DNA from 3 places in the Halalkalibacter krulwichiae genome. Region 2 is predicted to be linked to each of the others. Evidence: riboswitches for the same ligand, from Rfam matches in the RefSeq annotation. Region 2 holds a riboswitch; each other region holds the start of a gene.
The links. Region 2 has a riboswitch for thiamine pyrophosphate ahead of thiE (thiamine phosphate synthase). Riboswitches for the same ligand answer to the same signal wherever they lie in the genome.

Region 1 (2,271 bases), 1.3 Mb from region 2:
GCTGTACCAAACCATCCAATCATCGCAGCCCCTATTGCTGAGGTAATGTGATCATAACCAGGAGCGATATCTGTTGTTAGTGGACCTAGCGTGTAAAATGGAGCTTCTTGACAAACTTCTAATTGCTTATCCATATTTTCCTTTATTAAATGCATTGGTACATGCCCTGGTCCTTCTACCATGACTTGAACATCATGTTCCCATGCCTTTTTTGTTAATTCTCCAAGTGTTTCTAATTCCGCAAATTGGGCTTCGTCGTTTGCATCTGCAATAGAGCCAGGTCTCAAACCGTCACCTAAAGAAAAAGCAATGTCATAGGTTTTCATAATTTCGCATATCTCATTGAAATGAGTATATAAAAAGTTTTCTTCATGATGATACAAGCACCATTGAGCCATGATTGATCCACCCCGTGACACAATCCCAGTCAAACGTTTAGCTGTTAATGGTACGTATCTAAGCAAGACTCCTGCATGAATTGTAAAGTAATCAACCCCTTGTTCGGCCTGTTCAATTAATGTATCACGGTACACTTCCCACGATAAGTCTTCAGCGATTCCATTTACTTTCTCCAGTGCTTGGTATAAAGGAACTGTACCTACCGGGACAGCTGAGTTCCGTATAATCCACTCTCTTGTTGTATGGATATGTTTACCTGTCGACAAATCCATGATCGTATCTGCTCCCCACCGTGTGGCCCAGGTCATTTTTTCGACTTCTTCCTCAATCGAAGATGAAACAGCTGAATTACCTATATTCGCATTTATTTTCACATGAAAATTACGTCCAATGATCATTGGCTCCGTTTCTGGATGATTTATATTGGCAGGAATAATTGCTCTTCCTCTTGCAACTTCTTCCCGTACAAAGTTTGGATCAACATTTTCACGTATTGCAATGAATTCCATTTCTGGTGTAATAACACCTTTCTTTGCATAATGAAGCTGTGTTACATTTTTTCCCTTTTTAGCTCTAAGCGGTTTACGGCTTCCTTGAAAGGTTTGTTTGTTGTCTCGATGATCATTACCCTTTTTTAAACCATTGTCCTCAGGCTTAATTTCCCGCCCTTTATAACTCTCCACATCTTCACGTTCTGTAATCCATTTTTGTCGAAGCGCAGGTAACCCTTTTTTAATATCTACATTATAATTCGAATCTGTATAAGGGCCACTTGTGTCATAAATACGGACAGGTGGATTTTCTTCTTCACCTACTGTACCACTTGTAGGACTTAGTTCAATCTCTCGCATTGGCACTTGAATATCAGACCTAGAACCTTTCACATATACTTTTTTACTACCAGAAAAGCTAGACATAATTGAAATGTTTTTGTCGTTTAAAGATGGGGTTAACATAGCAATCTCTCCTTTTAAATAAAATTTTACAAGGACGAGATCTAGTACGCAGATAGGAAGAAGTAGATGATGAATTACAAAAGCCGGGTACCAACACAAAAGTGGTTGGACCCGGCTAATAAATTGAAGTAGCATCTAAATCAATTCTTAAACTTCCCCACGCTGGTATGAGCCAGATCAGGTCCAAAGGGTCGATAAGCTTTACCGCGCTTATCTCTCAGCCCAACTCATTGGACACCCCTAGTTACATCTATGAAGTTTTCGTTACAATTTAATTATACATAAATAAACAAGAATGTAAATTAATTTTTTAAAAGTCTGATATTGGAATTACAGAACATAATCTGCTAATACACTTTGTACTTCATAAATATTTAAACTTTTATTGAATTGTTTTTGAATTGGTGTAGAACTTCCTGATACCCAAATCTTCAATTCAGCATCAAGATCAAAATTCCCAGCAGTTTCGACACTAAAATGGGTAATGTTCTTATAAGGTATTGAGTGAATTTCAACCTTTTTTCCGGTAACCCCTTGCTTATCAACAAGAATTAATCGCTTGTTCGTAAAAATAAATAAATCACGAATTAATTTATAAGCTTTTTCAATATCTTCATTTGCCGTTAATATCTTTCTAAATTCTTTCTCTACTTCATTGATACTTACTTCAGACGCATTTCCCATTAACCCATCAAATAATCCCATCAAATAACCTCCAGCTAAACATTTTATAAAATTATATCATAAATATCACTTTGTCTTCTTTCTTCTTAGTCTGGTCTATTTATGGTAAGGTTTTACTATATGACTAATTGCTAAAAATAGAGAGGTGTATTTTGTGAAGCCCAAAATAATCGTCTATATGAGAGTCGATGAACGAGTGATCAAAGATTTAGAGAAAGACTTTGATGTAACT
Region 2 (2,271 bases):
TATACATTCTATCCAATCCACTAAACGTGTTGTAGAAGTATTGAATTGGTTTGATGAGGAGAATATTTTATTCTTGGAAGAAAACATTGACGGTTCTACAATCTATAAACATAATTTTATTACTGGTGAGTCATTTGTTTTTTTTGAAGAAGCAGGTTGGATTATAGACGTCATTGCGAATGTCGACGATTCTTACTTTGCTATTCAAGTATTTAATAAACAAGAGGAAGTAGAAGTAATCATAGTTAATCAAAATGGTGAAAAAGAACTACAAATTAAAGAATTTGGAGAAGATTATACAATCTTCTGGAATGAGTATGAGCCAGATCAATTTATGATGATTGCTTACTTACCAAATTGGGATTATGAAACATTTTTTGTGGAAGTTGGAGCTGGGAAAATTAAGCCAATCGAACTAGAACAATCCTATATTCAGTGGATCTCTTCAAATACTGTCGCTTTTATCAAATGGAATGAATATGAACCAAGTTTCCATGCTCCATTAGTTAAAACAAACATTGAAACAAAAGAGACTACATTATGGAAAGAAGATGTGATTGCTTATATGAGCTTTCCAGATGGACTATCATTAACAGTACAGCTAGATAATGAATCAGATCTTTTTTCGACATATAGATTTTATCGGAATGAGAAACTTATAAGTGAATTAGAAATACCAATCTTAAATACATTTTCAGAACAATGGTGGATTCCATACTATTCATATGATGATAAAAATGAAATCTTTTATTTCTTACGTCCTAAGTCTAGTGGTGACTTTATCACGTATAGTGATGGTTACGATTTAATTGGTTATCATATTGGAAGTAATTCTGAACAAAAAATAACTACATTGGACCAGCATGTTCCTATTAAAGTTTCTCCGAACGGTTCAATGATCCTAATGGGAGAACGCTTTGAAAACGTATTGGATATTCATGACGGTTTGACCATCCCGGTTTGGGAGGAATAACCATTTACAGTCAGTCCTTTTCTAGACTCTTTCTTTTTTAGAAATAGTCTGTCATAATGAAGATAATTATAATAGAATCATCAATAATCAAGACTAGGGGTGCCCATTTAAATGGGCTGAGAAAAAGGAGAGCCTTTTACCCTTGTACCTGATCTGGATAACGCCAGCGTAGGGAAGTCGCCTTAGTAGCCGTATTCCGTATGTTTGGAATATGGCTTTTGTTTTTATATCATCGGATATTCCTCAAGGAGATTATGTTTCTATTTGAACATTAATACCTTAAGCAAATTTGATTTATTCGTTTCTAGAACACAATAATCATTAATAAAGGTGGTAAAAGTATGAAAGATTTTAAGTTATATGCAATAACAGGGGAAGAATTTCATCCTGGACGTGATTTAGTTGAGGTAATGGAGGAGGCAATCCTTGGAGGAGTTGATATCATTCAGCTTCGTGATAAAAATAGCAGCAAAAGAGAAGTCCTTAGAAAGGCACAAGCTCTAAGAGAACTCACTAAAAAATACGGGGTAACATTTATAGTGAATGACCATATAGATGTCGCTCTTGCAGTTGATGCTGATGGAATTCATATCGGTCAGGATGATTTACCACTTAGTGAAGCGAGAAAGATCGTCGGAAATAAAATCATTGGGATTTCTACACACAAAATAGAAGAAGCACGTGAGGCAGAAGTTGGAGGTGCTGACTATATTGGAGTGGGACCGATATTTCATACAAATAGTAAAGTTGACGTCGTAGATCCCGTTACAACCACTTATATAAAACAAGTTGCTTCTGAAATTACGATTCCGTTTGTAGCGATAGGTGGAATCAAGCTTCATAATGTTGACCAAGTATTACAAGCTGGTGCAACGAGAGTTTGTATGATAAGTGAAATTGTTGGAGCTGAAGACGTAAAAGCAGTTTGTGAGAAGTTTACAAAGATATTAGATGGTAAAGGAGAATAAATCATGCTTTTATTGATTAATGGTGAGGAGCATCAATTAGACGTAGTCACTCTTGAAGATGTAGTTACACACTTTAGCCTCGAGCCTCATTTAGTTGTTACAGAAGTGGATGGGATGATTGTTGAAAGAGCTAGCTGGGGTGAGACTAAGTTAACAGACCGAATGAAAATTGAATTAGTCCAATTCGTTGGTGGGGGATGAGTATATGAGAAATAAGAAATTAACAATAGCTGGAAAAGAATTATCATCGCGCTTTTTCCTAGGTACAGGTAGGTATCCAAATCCATTTGTACAAAATGAGGCGATTAAGGCTTCTGAAGCAGAAGTACT
Region 3 (2,271 bases), 1.1 Mb from region 2:
GCTTTCATTACACCTAAAGCAAATAATTTAGCGTATTCTGTTAAATATAAATAATCTTGAATCATGTAAAAACGAAATTTATTTTGATCTAATGATCCATCGCCAATCCCTTGAACAAACGGATGCGCGTGGTTTTTCCTCCAAATTGGCTGTAATTTTTTGTGTAAACGTTCACTAAATTTCATTCTTAAGCACCTCTTCTTATTTGATTTGTCCATTCGTGAATAAACTTCATAAGTGTCTTTGTATACTCTACAAGTTGTTTAATTGAAACTTGTTCGTTTACTGAATGCGCATTAAGTAAATCTCCAGGTCCGTAAATAACAGTTGGAATTCCTGCATCACCAAGCCATCCGCCATCTGTTACGGTAGGTGAAACGTCAATAATCGCTTCTTGTCCGACTATTTCCTTATGCGTATTTGCAAGTAATTGAATAGCAGGATTCGCTGGATTAATTTCAAGTGAAGGAAATATTTCACCACGATCCTCAATCATCGAAGTCCCCCCCACGTAAAGGTAGGTGGATTTTCTCGTAACCATATATCCGCCTCTGCTATTTTTAAAATATGTTCTTCAACTTCCTTGGCTACATGTTCATATGTTTCATTCGGATAAAAATGAACCGTTATCCATAGTCGGCACTCGTCAGCAATAAATGCTGCATGACGTCCACCTTCAATGACAGCAGGATTGATCGTGTTTGCTCCAGGAGGAACTCCAGGATAACTTTTGGTAATCGCCCAATGACGTTCAAGTTCTTGTAAACCATCAATGACTTTTGTCATTTTTTCAATCGCGCTTGCTGCAAATAAGTTACCACCAGCATGAATCATATTCCTCCTAGTAGCATCATGATAAGTTTGGTTACTTTTTATTGTGATCCACCCAGTGATAACTCCGCCCTGACCTTGAATATGTAACTCACTTGTATCAACAACTATAGCAAAATCAGCCGTACTTCCTCTTTTGCAGCATTGAAGTGTCCCAGCTTCCCCTACTTCTTCACCAATGACTGATTGAAAAATAAGATCACCTGGCAATTCTATCCCTGCTTCGCGAAGTAACTGAATCGCAAAAAGAGCGCCTGCTAGTCCACCTTTCATATCAGCGGCACCTCTGCCAATGACTACTCCATCTCGAACTACAGCATTAAATGGATTTGTTTCCCACTCTTCATCTTCATTTACCTCAGCAACATCGATATGACCGTTAATAATCAGACTATTATACTCATTAGATTGATTACCTTTTAATGTTCCGATAATATTCGGATCATTCGGATACACATCCCACATATCAATATCAAAGCCCATCTCTTCTAGTAAGCTAGCTACGTACTCTTGAGCTTCTTTCGTATTCCTCGCAGGCGGAGCTGGGGTTTCAAATGAAATTAACGTTTTTAATAGATTGATTAACTCTTCTTGGCGTTCCTCAACTTGGTCAATAATTGCCTCAATCTTTGCACTCAATTTCATCCCCTCCTTTTTCAGAAAAAATAAAAACCACTTCCAAGATTAAAGAAGTGGCTTTACTATCAATAAGACTAAAAACATTAGACAAATTGAATAATAGATTTTTACACTTCTTCCCTACGCTAGTACGAACTAGATCAGGTTTTAAGGGTTAAGACTACTGTCTCTCTCAGCAAATTTTGCACCCCTAGCAGCGAAAACATTTTAAATTGTGTATAAATATACTTCTATTTGTAACATACTTAGAATATAACTTCAACATAGATCTTCCATTTTCTCTGAATTATACCATTCTATTTATAAGAGTGGACTATAATCTCACAATAGTTCTTCCTCGAGCATCCCCGTTTAAAATGGTTTGAAGAGTCACTGGTAATTCGTCTAATGTAATTTCGTTTACAATGTCAGAATGAAGATGTGTTGGTTTTAAATCAGTTGCCAACCTTGCCCATACTTTTTCTCTTAGTGGCATTGGGCAATATACAGAATCTATTCCTAGCCAATTTACTCCCTTAATATAAATGGAAAAACACTTGTTTCTACCTTTGTTCCTCCAGTTAAACCACTATTAGCAATCGAACCACCATATTTAATTAGAGTTAATATATGCTCTAACGTCCTCCCGCCAACTGGGTCCACCGCTGCTGCATATAGTTCTTTTCTTAATACTCTTTTCTCTTCACTAAGAAATAGATCACGGTGAATTACGTCAGTAGCCCCTAGTTCTCTTAAGTAATCATGCTCCGTTTCTTTTCCCGTACTTGCTGTTACTTTATACCCTCTTTGAGCTAACATGTT

Region 1: it holds a riboswitch for thiamine pyrophosphate, as region 2 does, so the genes downstream of both, thiC (phosphomethylpyrimidine synthase ThiC) here and thiE (thiamine phosphate synthase) in region 2, are expected to answer to the same signal.
Region 3: it holds a riboswitch for thiamine pyrophosphate, as region 2 does, so the genes downstream of both, BkAM31D_RS10730 (acetylornithine deacetylase) here and thiE (thiamine phosphate synthase) in region 2, are expected to answer to the same signal.

Annotation. Positions count from the first base shown of each region.
Region 1 is NZ_CP020814.1:2,349,416-2,351,686, forward strand. It holds gene thiC (phosphomethylpyrimidine synthase ThiC) at 1-1,355, opposite strand, end outside; TPP riboswitch at 1,493-1,607, opposite strand; gene BkAM31D_RS11770 (PH domain-containing protein) at 1,686-2,060, opposite strand; gene BkAM31D_RS11775 (2-hydroxyacid dehydrogenase) at 2,194-2,271, shown strand, end outside.
Region 2 is NZ_CP020814.1:1,014,360-1,016,630, forward strand. It holds gene BkAM31D_RS05305 (YqgU-like beta propeller domain-containing protein) at 1-973, shown strand, start outside; TPP riboswitch at 1,059-1,165, shown strand; gene thiE (thiamine phosphate synthase) at 1,315-1,941, shown strand; gene thiS (sulfur carrier protein ThiS) at 1,945-2,142, shown strand; gene BkAM31D_RS05320 (thiazole synthase) at 2,147-2,271, shown strand, end outside.
Region 3 is NZ_CP020814.1:2,134,418-2,136,688, reverse strand. It holds gene tenA (thiaminase II) at 1-185, opposite strand, end outside; partial or broken gene BkAM31D_RS10730 (acetylornithine deacetylase) at 188-1,476, opposite strand; TPP riboswitch at 1,571-1,672, opposite strand; partial or broken gene BkAM31D_RS10725 (acrylyl-CoA reductase family protein) at 1,784-2,271, opposite strand, start outside.